2 regions of the Megasphaera jansseni genome follow, and region 2 is predicted to be linked to the other one. Evidence: riboswitches for the same ligand, from Rfam matches in the RefSeq annotation. Region 2 holds a riboswitch; the other holds the start of a gene.
The links. Region 2 has a riboswitch for cobalamin ahead of ACE418_RS03510 (MotA/TolQ/ExbB proton channel family protein). Riboswitches for the same ligand answer to the same signal wherever they lie in the genome.
Positions count from the first base shown of each region.

Region 1: it holds a riboswitch for cobalamin, as region 2 does, so the genes downstream of both, ACE418_RS11775 (sirohydrochlorin cobaltochelatase) here and ACE418_RS03510 (MotA/TolQ/ExbB proton channel family protein) in region 2, are expected to answer to the same signal.

Region 1 covers NZ_JBHYRR010000035.1:17,027-25,748, forward strand. Annotated here, with positions in the region: gene ACE418_RS11750 (cation:dicarboxylate symporter family transporter) at 1-1,118, shown strand, start outside; gene ACE418_RS11755 (zinc ribbon domain-containing protein) at 1,220-3,253, shown strand; gene ACE418_RS11760 (AsmA family protein) at 3,243-4,586, shown strand; gene ACE418_RS11765 (polyphosphate kinase 2 family protein) at 4,620-5,534, shown strand; gene ACE418_RS11770 (ferritin) at 5,637-6,149, shown strand; cobalamin riboswitch at 6,159-6,338, shown strand; gene ACE418_RS11775 (sirohydrochlorin cobaltochelatase) at 6,488-7,489, shown strand; gene ACE418_RS11780 (acyl CoA:acetate/3-ketoacid CoA transferase) at 7,618-8,722, shown strand, end outside.
Region 2 covers NZ_JBHYRR010000006.1:31,473-40,194, reverse strand. Annotated here, with positions in the region: gene ACE418_RS03555 (competence type IV pilus major pilin ComGC) at 1-3, shown strand, start outside; gene ACE418_RS03550 (prepilin peptidase) at 8-460, shown strand; gene ACE418_RS03545 (hypothetical protein) at 454-879, shown strand; gene ACE418_RS03540 (hypothetical protein) at 836-1,168, opposite strand; gene ACE418_RS03535 (hypothetical protein) at 1,167-1,700, shown strand; gene ACE418_RS03530 (hypothetical protein) at 1,697-2,131, shown strand; gene ACE418_RS03525 (hypothetical protein) at 2,147-2,902, shown strand; gene ACE418_RS03520 (hypothetical protein) at 2,915-3,433, shown strand; gene ACE418_RS03515 (hypothetical protein) at 3,408-3,857, shown strand; cobalamin riboswitch at 3,911-4,088, shown strand; gene ACE418_RS03510 (MotA/TolQ/ExbB proton channel family protein) at 4,212-4,826, shown strand; gene ACE418_RS03505 (ExbD/TolR family protein) at 4,829-5,242, shown strand; gene ACE418_RS03500 (TonB-dependent receptor domain-containing protein) at 5,239-7,584, shown strand; gene ACE418_RS03495 (ABC transporter substrate-binding protein) at 7,597-8,553, shown strand; gene ACE418_RS03490 (FecCD family ABC transporter permease) at 8,546-8,722, shown strand, end outside.

The DNA.
Region 1 (8,722 bases), on a different contig from region 2:
ATATCGATCTCATCAAGATGATCGTCATTCCGCTGGTCATCATTTCCATTGCTCACGTCGTCATCAATATGGATTCTGGCAAGACCATGAGCCGGCTGGTCAAGCGGACCCTGCTGGTGACCCTGGTCATGACCGCTATTGCCGCCGTCATCGGCATCGTCTTCGGCATCCTCTTCGATGTCGGTTCGGGCAGTGCCATCAGCAGTGAAGCAGCTAAAGCCAAACCGAAGGATGTCATCAGTGTGGCTTCGACCTTGCGGGCTCTCATTCCGGGGAACCTCGTCGATTCCATGGTCAAGAACAACGTCATCGGCATGGTCATCTTCGGGGCCGTCTTTGGCCGGGCCATCTGGTGGGTCAAAGCGGATAAGCCCGACATGGAAGCCTTTTTGCATAAACTCATCGACGGCCTGCACAAGACGATGATGAACATGGCCCTGCTCATTTTGGACTATATGCCCTGGGCTGTCATCGCCTTATTAGCCAACACCATTGCCCAGAAAGGCCTGGCAAGCATCCTCGACGTCGGCATCTTCATCATCGCCCTGTATGTCGCCCTCATCGTCCAGTTCATCATTCAGATCCTGGCCGTCATGCTGCACGGCATCAATCCCATTCACTACCTGAAGAAAAGCGTGGCCTTGCTCATCCTAGCCTTTACGTCCCGTTCCAGTGCCGGCTGCCTGCCGGTTACCATTGAAACCCTGGTTACCCGCCTCGGCGTCGACCAGGGGACGGCCAGCTTTGTCGCCGGTTTTGGTACGACAGCCGGGATGCAGGGATGTGCCGGCGTCTTCCCGGCCATGCTCATCGTCTACGTCTGCCATCTGACTGGGACGCCGCTGGATATTACCATGCTGGTCATGACCGTCATTGTCGTCACCATCGGATCGCTGGGCATTGCCGGGATTCCCGGTACGGCGACCATGGCTGCTTCAGTAGGCCTGTCCGGTGTCGGCATGGCCTCATCGTTCAGCCTCATCGGCCCGATCCTGGCCATCGACCCGCTCATCGATATGATGCGCACCATGGTCAACGTTTCCGGTTCCGTCACCAACTCCATCATGATCGACAAACAGCTGGGGACACTGGACATGACAAAATATAATAGCCACTAACCACTTAAAAGGGCTTGTCGCACGACGACAAGCCCTTTTCCTTTTTGCCAAATAGGTGTAACATAAAATTATAATTACCCTTATCGCATGGAGGTGTTTCTATGGATTCTTTAGGCTATTTTGGCAAGTGGTTCCCGACAGAGCATAAGAAGTACACGGCCATCATTGCCATGCTGTATGTTGGTGTCGTGACGACGGTTTTGAGCGTCTTATTTGAAGTCGCCCTGCGGGGACTGGCTATGATCGGCCTCTTTGGCGGTCCGGCCGGCGTGCGGCGGACTATGGATGTTCTGGCCTTTTTCAGCGGCCTCAATACGCTGGTCACGCTGGCCCTTCTCGTCATCATGATTTACCTGCTCTATAAGACACGGGCTTTGGCTTATCTGCTCAAAATGTTCCTGGGCTATTTTGTCGTAGACCTTTTGTTGATTTTGATTGCGGAAATTTTTAATGGGACGGTGGCTGCGATTCTCTGTATCTTAGGTATCATCGCTACTATTTATGTGAATCGCCGCCGCTGGCACTACATCAGTAAATACCGCCGCTATATTTACTACGTCATCCTCAGCTGGCTTGTCAGTGCCCTTTGTACGGCAGCTGTCGTCGGCCACATCGTCTATAGTATGACCCAGTTGATGTTCGGCATGACCCGCGGCGGCCTTGGGACTTTCGTCGGCTATGCCGTCCTCCTGGTCCTGGTCTGGATGATTCCTGTTTTCTGCCAGCATTATATCTATCGCCGGGAAGAACGGCTGGGGACTTCCTTCTATCAGGCCTTCCGCCTCATGTGTACCGTCCCGTTGACGGCCCTGTTTTTCATCTTTGGTATTTCTTCCCTGGCGTCGATTGGCACCTTGAGCGGTGAAAACATGTTTACATCGTTTGACTTTGACGATACAGGCGATAACCAAGCCAACGAACAAAACAATAAAAGCATGATGTCAACGCAAAATGTAAACGGAGTAAATGAAAAATACTGCCCTCATTGCGGCCGTCCCATCGCGGCGGATGCTGTCTTTTGCAGTCATTGTGGCAAACCCGTCCATACGTGCCCGCAATGCCACCAGCCCGTCGACCCGTCGGCGAAATTCTGCCCATCCTGTGGCGCCCAGCTGCAGATCCCTGAAGCGAAGGGCCGTTATCCGATGGCTGTACAGCCGGAGGCAAAGGCTGTCCATCCTGAAATAAAGCCGTCGAGACCTTCTGTGGTTCCGTCGTCGGAAGCCATTCCCTTTAAAACACAGTTACAGGCGCATCGCCATCTCCTCATCGCCCTGGCCTGTGTCCTCGTCGTAGCCATTGCCGGCGGCTTCTGGTACGCCCATGAAGGAAAAGCCGTTCCGGCCAAGGGAAGTGCTGTATCGTCCGAGCCTGCCAAGACGGCTGATTCTGAACTTTCTTTAAACGGTGTTTACCTGGGGCAAAATTGGGATGAAGCTAAAGATGGACTGGGCCGGGAACTGAGCACTTCGGACAGTAAAGACGGTGCCGTTCATCATAAGTTTAACGATATGGATGTCGTCGTCAAAGACGGCAAGGTCATCATGCTGACGTCGGCCTCAGCGGCAGCACAGAGCAAACGGGGCATCCATCAGGGCAGCTCTTGGGATGACGTCGTCAATGCCTATGGCGACGATTACCAGGCTTCGGAATATGGCGCCCAGATCCATTACGAATATACCTTTAAGACAGACGATGGAAAACCGGGGATTTTACGCTTTGCTGTCAGCAAGAACAGCCAGACCGTAGAATACATCAGCGTCCGCCTGGCTGATGAACAGACAGATGGGGCGAAACAGGCTTTCCTGGCCTATCACAAGGCTATTTCCGGTCATCACCTGCAAGAAGCCTTCCAGATGCTGACTGGAGAATTCCAGAATTCTGTTGGCGGGTATGATGGCTACGTGCCGGGGTATGCCAATACCTTGTCCAGCGACGTTTCCAATATCCGTAAAATCGCTTCCGGCGGCGATAAGGCGACGTTTTCCTTTGCCCTGAAAGCACGGGACCGCATCCCGGGCAGTTCACAGGTCAAAGTCCAGTATTTCAACGGCCAGGTGACGATGATAAAGGATGGGAACACCTGGAAAATCAGCGATATGAGTGCCAAGAAGACGGGGGAACATGTGGAATAAGTGGTATGTCCGGCATAAACGGAAAATAAAACGCATAGGGGCGATCATCTTGATTGCCGCCGCCGTCCTCTATGGGCTCTGTTTCTACATGAGTTATAAGGCGGCGGATATATTCAACCAAGTCGTCGCCGAGCGCCAGCTCTTTCCCGGTACGGTTACGGTGGAACGCCTGACAGCGACGCCAGGCGGGACGGTTTCTTTTGAGAACCTGGTATGGAACGATGATGAAGGTGACACGCTGGTCCAGATCCCGGAAGGCCAGTTCACCGTCAAGTTAAGTGATGTCCTGACGGCTCATATCGGCACGCAGACGGTGGAAGAGGTTACCTTGAATAATGCCTATATTCATTTGATTTTTAATGATAAAATGGAATTACAGCATATCAAGAAGGCCCATGACCATCAAAGCAGTGATCCGCGGGATTTCATCAAGGTCACAGGGCCTAAGAGCAACCGCCCCTTCAATTGCCACGTCGCCCTGCATCAGAGCGTCATCGAAGCCGAAGCGCCAGGCCGCTATTTCAAAATCGGCGATGTTGAGTTCTCTTCTGACATCCATACCAAGGGCCAGACGAATATCGATTTGCGGGCCGGCCATTTTTCCGGCACGATTGATGCCAAGTCCCTGCGTATCCGCGGGAGCCTGGATTTCAAACCGGAAACGCCGCAGTATAACTTGTCCCTCTTGCTGAGCGGCTGCAATCCCCGTTCTCTCGGGGCCGGCCTGGACATCGATGACCCGGCGACGGTTTCGGCCGACATCCGCGGCCCCTTATATGCCCCGGTCATCGACGGTACTTTGAAGATGGACCGCCTGGATATTACGGCCCTGGTCTTTACTGATGTCGTAGGGCAGGTCCATTATGAACAGGGCCTGCTCGATGTGAGCGAAGTCACAGCTGGCGTCTTTGGCGGCTCCATGAAAGGCCATGGGCAGGTCAACCTGGACGATAAATCGTATACGGCGGACATGACCGGGTCCCAGCTCAAAGGCGGCATTGCGGCCCATGACCTCTTCCTGCGCTGCAACGTCGACTTGAACCTGCACATGGAAGAAAATAAAACGGCCCATACGAAGGCCATTTATGGTGATTTCCAGTCCGGCCCGGGCCGCTATCACCAACTGCCCTTCCGGGGGATTTCCGGGTCCTTTGCCCAGGATGGCAAGACCTTGAACTTCCGGGACGTCGTCATTTCCATGTTCTTCGGCGACGTGTCGACGGATGCTTTTTCCATTGTCAATGGCAAGGTCAAGATTGGCGCTATCAACATTGACTATAAGAACGGCAAACGGAGCCGCTGGGGGAAGGGCGGTCCCCAAGAAGTCCCGTGAAAAACATGATGGATAGAGAAAGGAGTTTTTACTATGGATATTTCCCGATATTTAGCCCAAGAAGGAGAAAAAATCGATTTGTCCCAGTGGCCGACGGCCTGCGATGTGGATATCGACAAGAAGAAGGTCAAAGGCGAATTGCTGGACCAGACGATTGCGGAAATGCAGGATTTACAGGAAAAACTCTGTGCCGACAACCACTATGGCCTGATCATCGTCCTGCAGGCCATGGATGCGGCCGGGAAAGACGGTACGGTCAAACACGTCTTTGCCCACCTCAATCCGGCCGGTGTCAAAGTACACAGTTTCAAGAAACCGAGTCTGGAAGAAATGGATCACGACTATATGTGGCGCATCAATAAGGCCCTGCCCGGCCGGGGTGAAATCGGGATCTTTAACCGCTCGCACTATGAAGAAGTCGTCGTCGCCCGCATCCACAACCTCATCAAGAGCGATGGCATGCCGGAAAAACTGGTCCGTAAGGATATCTGGGAAACGCGCTACCGCCAGATACGCGACTGGGAACGGTATTTATCTGAAAATGGGTTCCCTATGGTCAAGATTTTCCTTCATCTGTCGAAAGATGAACAGAAGAAACGCCTTATCGACCGCATCCTGACCAAGCAGAAAAATTGGAAGTTCGACATGTCCGATATTGAGGAACGCAAGTATTGGAACCGCTATCAGAAAGTCTATGGCGAAGTCCTGGCGGCTACGTCGACGAAGTACGCTCCCTGGTACATCGTCCCGGCTGATGACAAGTGGTATACGCGCTATGTCGTCGCACAGATCGTCCTCAAGGAACTCAAGGCCATTGACCCGAAATTCCCGAAATTATCACCGGAAGTCGAAAAGCAGCTGGCCCAGTTCCGCCAGCTCCTGAAAGAAGTCGATATCAAGGACTTGAAGAGCATCAAGAATGTCATTAATGAACAAAAGGATAAATAAGAAGTATTCCAGACTGTGTCCAATGTGATATAATAAGGACGGTTCAAGGAAATCGATGAATTTCCGTACGCGTTTTGAGACATATCTCAAGGAGGTACCGTTATGCTCGATGCAAAAGTAAAAGAATTAATCAACACCCAGATCAATCAGGAATTCTATTCGGAATATTTGTATTTAGCTTTTGCCAACTATTTCTATGACAATGGCCTCGACGGCTTTGCCAACTGGTATGATGTCCAGGCCCAGGAAGAACGGGATCACGCTATGCTCATGCGGACCTATCTGCATAACAATGGCGAACGCGTTACCTTCTCGGCTATTGCCGAACCGCAGAACGACTTTGACAGCATCAAAGCGGTCCTGAAAGCCGGCTTGGCCCATGAACAGTATGTTACGTCGCTGATCAACAAAATCTATCAGGCTGCCGATAAAGTCCATGATTACCGGACCATGCAGTGCTTCGACTGGTTCGTCAAGGAACAGGGCGAAGAAGAAAAGAACGCCGACGATTTGATCAAGAAGTACAAGATGTTCGGCAGTGATGCCAAAGGCCTCTATGCCTTGAATCAGGAATTACTGGCCCGGACGTATGTCGCTCCGACGTTAGTTTTATAAGATCCGTATAATTTCATAGTGCAATCAGGTGCGTATGCTCAATAGAGAAGTCCGGTGAAAAACCGGCGCGGTCCCGCCGCTGTAAGGAGGAGCCAGGCTGCAATGATGTCACTGTACGTTTGCGTATGGGAAGGCGCAGCCAGGGCCATGAATCCGAGCCAGAAGAACTGCCTGATTCGGATCACCGATTGACCTGCGAGTGATGGGGATGGGGATTGTAATAGCTGGTGGTATGGTACTGGCTATTATTGACTGCGTGTATAAAGGACCTCGCATGATGGTGAAACTTCATGAGAGGTCCTTTTTTTATATTCATTTTTACTAAAGGAGAGATGACTATGTTCCACAAAAAATTGAAAACCGCGTTAATCTTGTCTTTGGCCCTGACTTCATTTGGTGCTTTTTCGGCGCCTTCTTTTGCTGCCGGCTATACGCTGAACCCGGAAGTCAAGGACGCCACGCCGGCTTTGAAACAGGCCGCTGAAATCGGCGTCCGCACGTATAATAACCCAGAAATGCAGAATGAAGCCAATAAAGACGCCATCCTGGTACTGAGTTTCGGTACGACCTATAAGGACAGCCGCCAGAAGACCATCGATCAGACCGTTGCCGACATCAAAGCGGCCCATCCGGATCAAAAGGTCGTCGTCGCCTTTACGTCGCATATCATCGTTGACCGCATCAAGGCTAAAGAAGGCCTGACCATACCGACGCCGGAACAGGCCATGGCTCAGTTGAAAAAAGAAGGCTATACCCGCGTAGCGATTACCTCCCTGGATATCATCCCCGGTATGGAATATGCGTATGATACGGCTATTTTTGACCTCTACAAACATGATTTCAAGAAATTGACCATCGGCACGCCGATCATGTACTGGATGGGCCAGGAAGGCCAGCGCGACGACATCGCTGAATTCGTCAAAGCTTTTTCGACGCAGTTCCCGAAAATCGGCAAGAAAGATGCCATCCTGGTCATGGCCCATGGTACGCCGCACCCGTCTAATGCCTATTATTCCGTCGTCCAGAACCGCCTCGATGCCGCGAACCTGGGCAACGTCTACATCTATTCCGTCGAAGGCTGGCCCCATCTGGATACGGTCATTCCCCAGCTGAAAGCCAAGGGAATCAAGAATGTCATCCTCATGCCGATGATGATGGTCGCCGGGGACCATGCCAATAATGATATGGCCGGCGCCGATGCCGATTCGCATAAGAGCATTTTGGAAAAAGAAGGTTTCAAAGTCACTCCGTATATCCATGGCCTCGGAGAAAACGCGGCCGTCCGCCAGATGTTCGTCGAACGGGCTGATGAAGCCTGGAATGCCCTGGAAGCCCAGTAATTTGACTTCATGGAATTTTTTCCTACCAAATTAGTCCATCCTTTTCGTCTATCATTCCATATGCTTCCTTTGTATAATGAAATCACGAAATGCATATAACAAACGTGAAGAAATAGGAGATGGAAGACATGAAACAAGTGAAAATAATTACAGCCCAAGAAGCAGCTCAGCTCGTCAAAGACGGTGACGTCGTCACGACGAACGGGTTCGTCGGTTCCGGCCAGCCGGAAGCCCTGACCAGCGCACTGGAAGAACGCTTCCTCAATACGGGTTCGCCGAGAGATTTGACGCTCATCTATGCCGCTTCCCAAGGGAATACGGATGGCCGCGGTGGCGACCACTTCGCCCATGAAGGCATGCTGAAAAAAGCGATCCTCGGCCACTGGAATGCCGTTACAGCGCTGCAGAAACTGGTCAATGAAAATAAAATCCAGGCCTACAACCTGCCGCAGGGCACGCTGTCCCAGTATTTCCGTGACGTCGCAGCCCATCGCTTAGGCACGATTACCCACGTCGGCCTCGATACCTTTGCGGACCCCCGCATCAGCGGCGGCCGCCTCAATGACGTCACGAAAGAAGACTTCGTCAAAGTCATCAACATCGAAGGCCATGACCAGCTCTTCTATCCGCGCATGGATATGAATATCGGCTTCATCCGCGGGACTTATGCCGATGAATGGGGCAACGTCGTCCTGACCAAGGAAGTATCGCCTTTCGATGCGACACCGCTGGCACAGGCTGTCCACAACAGCGGCGGCATCGTCGTCGTCCAGGTCGAAAAGATCGTCAAAGGCGGTACGCTCGACCCGAAACTGGTCAAAGTACCGGGTATCTATGTCGACTACGTCGTCCAGGTCGATGACGAAACGAAACGGCAGCAGTCCTTCGATTGCGAATACGATCCGTCCCTGACCGGTGAAACGACGATTCCTGTCAAAGCCCTGGATCCGGCTCCGCTCAATGCCAAGAAAGTCATTGCCCGCCGGGCCGCCCTCTTACTCCTCCATATGAGCAATGAAGCCGTCATCAACTTGGGTATCGGCATTCCGGAACTCGTCTCGTCGGTTGCCAACGAAGAAGGTATCGGTGACAGCCTGACTATGACCGTCGAAGCCGGGGCTATCGGCGGTGTGCCTCTCGGCGGCGTCCGCTTCGGGGCTTCTGTCAATGCCGAAGCCTATATGGACCAGGCCACACAGTTCGACTTCTACGATGGCGGCGGCCTGGACCTGA
Region 2 (8,722 bases):
TGATGGGATGGTCTGCTCGGCTGTATCTCTCTGGTACGGTGCGGCAGCGGGCTGTACAGCCTGGATCTGCTACACCGATATCCGGCGCTGCTGGATTGCGGACGCGCCCGTCCTGGCCCTGGCTGTGGGCAACGGCGCTGCCAGTTATGCCGGCCTGGTCCGGCCTTTTTGGCCGGTCTCCCTGGGCGTCGCCGCTCTGTTCCTGTTCCTCTATGTCCTCTGGCCCGGTTCCATCGGCAGCGGCGACATCAAGCTGGCCCTGGCTTTGGCTCCGGGCTGTCCGGACTGGGGGGCCTGGACCATGGTGGTCACTTCCTTTAGCCTGGCGGCCCTGGTGGCTTTACTCTACCGCTTGGGGACCGGCAAGACGATCATTCCCTTCGGCCCGTTCCTCCTGGCCGGCTGGTGGCTGGCCCAAGAGCCGTTCCAGCGTGCCTGGCCGGGAGGCTGGCTATGGTGAGGCGGAACGGATTCATCAGCCTGACCGGCTTAGTGCTGGCCCTGAGCCTGCTGCTCTTATATCTGGGCCTCTGCCTGGCTTCTGGCCAGCGCAGCCGCAGCTATCAGGCCGTCGATGGCCTGGCGCGGGAAATGGCCCTGGATATGCAGCAGGTCCGCCAGCGCTGTGTCGGCAACAACCAAAGCCAGGGGCGATGGAAACTGGTCCTGGAAGAAGAACGCTATGTCCTCCAGGAGGGCTACCTCCGGGTCAAAGAACGGCCCTATCCGCCAGGCCTGCGCGTAACGAAAGGAGATGTCTGCTTTGCTGTCGATGGCCGTCCGCAGCATACGATGGCTGTGGTCATTACTTCGCCTGACGGGGCCTATACGCGTTCTATCGTCGTGGCGGCCCAGACAGGGCGCATCCGCATCGAATAAGGCCAATGGCTTCTTTTTCCTGGCCGATGGCCTGGCGGCCCTGGTCGTGGGATCCTGTCTGTTCACGGCGGCCCTGGGCCTTTCCCTCCAGGCCGTCAGGCTGCATCATCAGGCCAGGCAGCGGCAGCTGGCAGCCATGTTCTGCCGGCAGGTCATGGAAAGCTGGAAAGGCGGCTGTCCGCCATCGGGGCGCATCGTCGTCCAAGGGCGGACCTATGACGTGGCCTGTGAGCAGACCGCTCTCGATAAAGACTATGTCTTTTGGCAGGCAGAGGCAGGTGATGACCATGGCCCCCGTGTTTCCTGCCGGCTCCTGGTGCCGGCAGGGCCGGAAGAAGAACGGCTGGATCCTTCTGGACGTACTCCTGGCCCTGAGCCTGTCGGCACTGACCCTGACAGCCCTGCTGCCCCTGGCCGGGCAGACAGCCCGCCTGGACCGGCGCTGTCAGATTGAAGAAGGCCTGCTGCGGCAGCACGTCAGTGTCGAAGAGACGCTGTTCCAATCGCTGCGCTATGGCCGGAATATCGAAGTCCGGCCCGATGAAGTCCGCTTCCGCACGGCCAAAGGGGCGGTGAAGGGCTTTGCCGTCCGCCATCAAGGCCTGTATGTCCGCCTCAGCGATGGCAACTATCAGCCCCTGACTGGCGGCGGCAGTACCGTCCAGGGCCGGCCCCTGGTCATCCAGCCCCTGGACGAGCGGCCCTTTTTCTCCCGGACCGGCCAGGCCATACAGGTCGCCTTTCTCCTGACAGAACGGCGGAGCGGTCTGGCCCGGCCCGTACAATTTGCCGTATGGCCCTTGAACGAAGGTGAATCATGAAACGACGCAATGGCTTTTTTTCTTTTTCTATTATGACCGTCGCCGTGCTGACTCTGAGCCTGGCCCTGACGGCGGCATCCCTGGCGTGGCAGCATTTCCAGATGGCCCGGACCTATGAAGAGACGGTGCGGCTGACGTATTTGGCAGAGAGTGCGCTCTGTGAGGGCTGGAACCAGCTCCGGCAGCATCCGGACACTTTCCTCGCCGGCCAGGCCATGGCCGTGCCCCAGGCGGAAAGGCTGGCAGACCACGGGGAAATCCTGTCCGTCCGCTGTCATTACCAGCCGGCGGATCCGTTGCCTGGCGGCTACTTGCAGGCCCGGGCTGCCTCGGCGGAAATGGGGGTCCAGCAGACGTGCGGCCTGCACTTTGACGTGACGACGGATGAACAGGGCCGGACCGTGCTGAACGGAGTGCAGTATGTCAATTAGTAGAGAGGTGAGCTTATGTGGTGGCAACAAAATGCCTGTTTATGGCTGAATGGACAGTCTGTCCATCTTTTGAAGACGAAACGGACCTGGTATGGGCGCGTGGCTTTCCGCCAGGGCCATCGGGACTATGAAGCCCGGCGGGACCCGGACTGGATGGGCCAGGAAGAGTTGGTGCGATCCTGCCTGCCGGATCTTTTGCAGCGCTATGGCCTGGCTGGCTGGCGCCTGCGCATCCTCGTCGGCGGTCCCAGCGTCCTTTGGAAACGGCTGGCCCTGGGGACGACAGACCGGCAGGAAGCGGATGCCCTCATTGCCGGAGCCGGCCTGGTCAGTGAAGAAGGGCGGCCTTATGATTTCGAAGCGGCCTGTCCGCCACCAGGCGATGACGGAGACTGCGATTGGACGGTCGGTGCCTATCCGGCGGAATGTGTCGCTGCCATCTGCCGGGCTGCCAGTGCTGCCGGAGCCGTCGTCCAGTCCATCGACTTGCTGCCCGCTTTTTTGGGCCGCCTTTGGCCATCCGGTACAGGGACCCTGGTCTTTCAGGAGAGCCGTGATGACCGGCAGCACCGGGTCCGCCTGCGTGACGGCCTGCCCCTGGCTTATGACGTACAGCCTGCTGTACCGCCTGCGGATGGCCCGTCTTTCCGCTGGCTCCCGGACGGGACGGACGAGGCAGACTGGCAGCCTGCCGGGCCGAGCGAAGCCGTGCGCCGTCTGATGGATGCCTACCAGTTGTCCCAGGCCACGGCCGTGCTGGCTTTTTTGTGAGGAGGGAATATCATGAAATGCAACCTCGTACCCGCCAGTTACCGCCAGCATCATCGCCGCTGGCAGCGGCCGGCCTGTCTGGCCCTGCTGCTGATAATGACGGCCTGTGCCGGGGCCGGTCTCTTTTTTCAGTATCAGATCCAAGGGGAAAAAGCCTATTATACAGATTGTCTCTATCCCGTGCAGCAGCAGATACAGCAGCGCAATGATAGCCTCCGGCACGGCCAGGCCCTGGTCGACCGCGCTGGGAAAGGGCAGCATGATCGGCCTTTGCTGACGCCTTCCCTGATGGTGGCTCTGGCAGCGTCCAAGCCGGACGGGCTCGTCGTCGAAACCGTGAGCAGCCGGGCCGGCCGGGTCGTCGTCCAAGGCAGGGCGGCCTCACCGGACACGCCGCAGCAGTGGCAGCGGACTTTGCAGCAGCAAGGGCTGGGCCAGGCCGCCGTAGCCAAGATGCAGCCGGACCGGGGAGAGGGGATCCCTTTTTCCCTGGAGGTGAGCCGTCATGAAGGGGTGGCGAAACAAGATTGACTGGCAGCGGGCCTTTCCCGTCCTGGCCGTGCTGACTGCCATCGCCATCTGCTTTGCCATTTCATCGTATCGCACCTGGCAGGGCTGGCAGTGCGTCCACAGCCAGTTAGCCCCTTATGTCCACATCGTCCAGCCTCGGAAGCAGCGGGAAACGGTTAGGCCTGAGGTTATGCCCGATGTCACGGCCTCGCTGGCAACCCGCGGCCTCCAGCTCTTGTCGTGGCAGCAGTCAGGCCGCGAAGCCGGCAGGCAGACGCTGGTCCTGTCCGGGACCTTTGAGGACCTTTTGGCCTGGATCAATGACTGGCCCGCCTCCTGTCCCCAAGGGACCTGCCAGATCCTTCAGTGGGAGCAGGGCGAAGGGGGATGCGTCGTGACCGTCGAGCTCTCGATGGACGGAAAAGCCGGGCCGGCCCTTCATTGACAGTCTGACGCTGGACATGATATAGTTATAAAGGTGCCAGCCTGTGGGCTGCCATCGAAATGAATAGGTCAGGTGTCACAGACTCAATAGAGAAGCCGGTCCAATGCCGGCGCGGTCCCGCCGCTGTAGGGTGGAGCCAGGCTGCAATGATGTCACTGTACGAACGTATGGGAAGGCGCAGCTATGGCCATGAAGCCAAGCCAGAAGAACTGCCTGACGGATAATCACCGATAGACCTGCGAGCGATGGGAAGGAGATTGTAAAAAAGATACGTAAGGGAGCTGTCGCTATGAGACGGCTCCTTTTTGTTCATACCTTCATTCGACACGTCAGCAGGCCGGACAGGAGGGTATTTTGGAAGCGATTGTACAAGGTTTTCAGTTATTTCAGGCAGGCGGGCCGGTCATGTACCTGCTCTTGGCCTGCTCTCTCTTTGTCGGCTATATTGGCATCGAACGGGCGATTTTCTATGGGGACATGGACGCTGGGAAAGCCTTTGCCGAACAATTTTATACGCAGATGAAACTGCGCCGCTATGACCAGGCGCGGACGCTGGCCGCAGACAGCCACGGCGGGCTGCCGCTCATCTTGCAGGATGTCTTTCAGGATCAGGCCGGGCCGGATGTCAAGGCCTTCGTGGAAATGCAATCGGGCATTTTCGTAGCGAAACTGCGCCGCCGCCTCTATTATTTGAGCGTCATTGTCACCATGGCCCCGCTCTTGGGGCTGTTGGGGACCATCAGCGGTATGATCCGTTCGTTCAGTATCCTCAATATCCAGTCCGGTCAGGCAGCTGCCATTACGGGCGGCGTCGGCGAAGCGCTCATTGCCACGGCTTTCGGCTTGTGCGTCGCCATCCTGGCCCTGGCGGTCCATTCTTATTTCACCCAGCGCCTGGACCGCATCATTACGGATATGGAAATGTGTTTTTCGGCTCTGGAAACGATGCCGGCGAAAGCGGGGCAGTGACCATGCGCCTCCGCAATCTTCGCGATTTTGAACGGCCGTCGATTATGATCATCCCCATGATTGACATCATGTTTTTCCTGCTGGTCTTTTTTATGATGACGTCTTTGTCCATGGTCGACCTGCACAGCCTGGGCGTTCAGCTGCCCAAGGCTTCGGCCGCTCAGGCCCAGCCGTCGGCCCAGTATGTCGTGACCTTGAAGCAGGATGGCTCCCTGTGGCTCAATGGCCAGCTGATACAGGCCGATGAACTGCTGGCTTCGGCCCGGGCTCAGCAGGCCCAGAACAGTGCCTTCAGCGTCGTCCTCTGTGCCGACCGGGGCATTGACTACGGTCAGGTGGCCGACGTCCTCAATGCCTTGAAACAGGCTGGTATCGCCCATATCGGGCTGGCCGCCGACAAGGGGGGACTGCCGTGAAGAAAAAATGGGAAAAACGGCGGGGCCGCGTTGCTGCCGGTGTTTCCGTCTCGCTCCATGCCGCCGTGTATCTGGCTTTGGCCGCTGGCGGTTTTTTTACACTGATCCACCAGTATACGCGGCAGGATGGCGTCACAGATGTCATGGTCTATGATGCCGACGACTTGGCCGGCGCCGGCGGCCGTGATGCTGCGGGTACCGATGCAGACCAGGGCGGTGCTGCGGATAGGGATGCCGGGGAAGGGCTGCCGGAAGACTTGGCGCCAGACACCAGCCCGATGGCAGCGGGGGATGATTCATCGCCCAGCCCGTCCGATACGGAGGCAGCTGCCGACGGGATGACCTATGCGTCCAAGACGGAAGGCGGCGAAAGGGAGTCTACAGCCAAGGGCACGGCAACTGGTTCACTGCCGTCTGTTCAGGCTGGGACAGGCCGCCCCAGTGGCCATGCGGGTCCGGATGCAGGCGGCAGCGGCCGGGCAGCCGGGCCGGGAACGGATGAAGCATCAGCCCCTTCCGGGAACCTGAAGGTACCCGATGCAATCGCCGATGTCCTCGATGCGATCCGGGAAAAACTGCCTGATAAGTTATCGGAAGCAAGTACTCCTCCCATCACCCCGCGCCAATCCAACACGACCATCATCACTGCCCAGGAAATAGAAAGCCATCATGATACGACGGTCCAACAGGCCTTACAGCGCGTCACCGGCGTGACGGTCAACGAAATGGTGCCCGGTATCTCCTCTTATGTCAAACTCAATGGCGACGACCGGGTCCTGATTCTCGTCGATGGCCAGAGCCTGGCTAATGCACAGGGGTCCGGCTATGGCCGGGGCAGCGTCGATTTGACCAGCCTGCCCGGCGTCGGGGCCATCGACCATATTGAAGTCACCAAGGGCAGCGGCTCTGTCCGCTATGGCAGCGGGGCCGTCGGCGGGGTCATCAATATCGTCACCAAGAAAGGGGACCATAACGGGGCGTCTCTCGATGCGTATACGGGTTCCTGGGGGATGCACGGCTATACCCTGACAGACAGCGGCCGGGCCGGTGTGACGAGCTGGCTCCTCAGCGGTGATTGGGAACAGCGCCGCTATTATGCGTTTCCGCAGGGAGCCAATACGGACCATTCCCGCGGAGATATCGCCAAGAAAACATTGTCCCTGCGGCTGAATCAGGATTTGACGGACCATACGTCGCTGACGGTCAAAGCCTATCACCAGGATTATCACGGACACGGTTCGACGTATAAGGCGGATCCGGCCGGCTGGTATTTGACGGCGAATAAGCCCATCGACAGGCTGGTCAACGACTACAGTTTGACGTATAATTTTAAGAAACAGACCGCCCAGCCCGGATTCTTGCGATACTTCAATGATTACCAGCGGACGTATTGGTCCAATCATTATTTCACCCGTACCCAGGGCCTGGAATGGCAGGATAACTGGCGGCTTGGCCCGCACCAGCACCTGACGGCCGGTGCCGAATGGACAGAAGATATGGGGACCAACTATGAAGCCCATTATATCGACAAGAAACGGCACAACCAGGCTTTCTATGCAGAAGATGCCCTGACGTTCGGCAAGTTCACGGTGACGCCGGGCCTGCGCTGGGACCGTAACAGCACGTTCGGGACGCATCAGACGCCGCGCCTGGCCATGAACTACCAGGCCAATAAAGCCTTCAATGTCTATGCCTCGTGGGGCCGCGTCTTTTCACCGCCCCGCCTGAATGACCAGTTCTATGTGACGACATCCCATGGTAAAGTCACGTCACAGGGCAATGAAAATCTCCAGCCTGAAGAAGGGTACACCCAGACCTTAGGATTCCAGTATCAGATAGGCCCCAAGAGCCAGCTGGAAGGCAGTATCTTCCACAGCGATTTGCAGCACGTTATCCGCTGGAACCGCGCGGTCACACCGCATGAAGCGGAAAACCTCGATGAAGAAGATAAGCGTGGCTTCGAGCTGACGTGGAAACAGAAAATCAACGATACCTGGGACTATGAAGCGGGCTATTCCCACATCCGCACGAAAGTGGATCAGGGGGAAGGCCTGGCTTTCGATACGACCTATAACCAGCCGAACGGTTATCATGCCGGCCTCCATTACCACAGCGGCAAATGGCAGGCCGGAGCCGATATGACGGCTGGGACCGGGCGAAACGATACGTATTACCGCACTCGTTCCTATGTCGTCTGGAATGTCAACGCATCTTATTCTCCCGATGCGACGACGACGATTTATGCCAAAGTCAATAACCTCAACGACGAGGCCTATGATTTGTACCATAATTATCCGGCTGCCGGACGTAACTGGCAGGTCGGCGTGAAGAAAAAGTTTTAGGAGGTCCTCTAAGTGAAAAAAATTTGTCTGCTTATCCTCGCACTTTGTATGCTCGCCGTTACCGGCTGTGCGCCACAGAACGACGCTACCCAGGGCAGTCGTTCGTCCGGAAACTATGCCGTCCTGACCGATGACCGGGGGACGGTCGTCACGCTGGCCCAGAAGCCGCAGCGCGTCGTCGTCTTATCGACGTCGCTCCTCAACTTTGCCGCCGCTGTCGACGGTGACCTGGTCGGCCGGGCGACGGTCAAGTCGGAAGATGCGGCGCTGCCGGAAAAATATCAGGCTGTGCCCGATGTCGGTCCGGTTTATAATGTCAGCCTGGAAAAAGTCCTGGCCTGCCAGCCGGATCTGGTCATTGCCAGTGCCGACCATCATGAAAAATTAGCGGCCCAGCTGGAAGAAAGCCATATCCCGGTCCTGGTCCTCAAGACCAAGACCTATGATGATGTCAAGCGCAACCTCGATATCATCGGTAAGGTCTACGGCAAAGAAGACGCAGCGAAAGCGAAAGAAGCCGAATTGGATCAGGCCATCCACGCTGTCACCGATGCCGTACCGGCTCAGGGGAAGCGGGTCGCCATTATCCACGCAACGCCCAGCTCGGTCAGTGTCGAACTGCCGTCGAGCATTGCCGGCGATATGGCCCAGCTCCTGCATTTACAGAATATCGCCGCCGGGGCAGCTTCCGATGACCAGACAACGCGGATCCCGTACAGTATGGAAAGTCTGGTCCAGGCCGACCCGGATGTCATTTTCCTGACGTCCATGGGTTCGTCCGATAAGATTGAAAAACGCATCCACGAAGATATCGAAGGCAATCCGGCCTGGGCATCCCTGACGGCCGTCAAGGCGGGTCGGGTCTATGTCCTGCCGGAAAAATACTTCCTCCTCAATCCGGGACTGGACTATCCGAAAGCCGTGGCTTACATGGCCAATCTGGTCTATCCGGGAGCCGCTCATGAATAGGGAGGGGAGCTACCGGACCCGCTGGCGCTGGTTCATGCTGCTTCTCTTTGTCATGCTGGCCCTGGGCGGCTGCCTGCTGTCTATCATGCAGGGCGTGGCCGCTATGACGCCGGCCGACGTCCTGCATATCCTCTGGCAGCCGTCGGCCCGGACGGCGGACCAGATTATC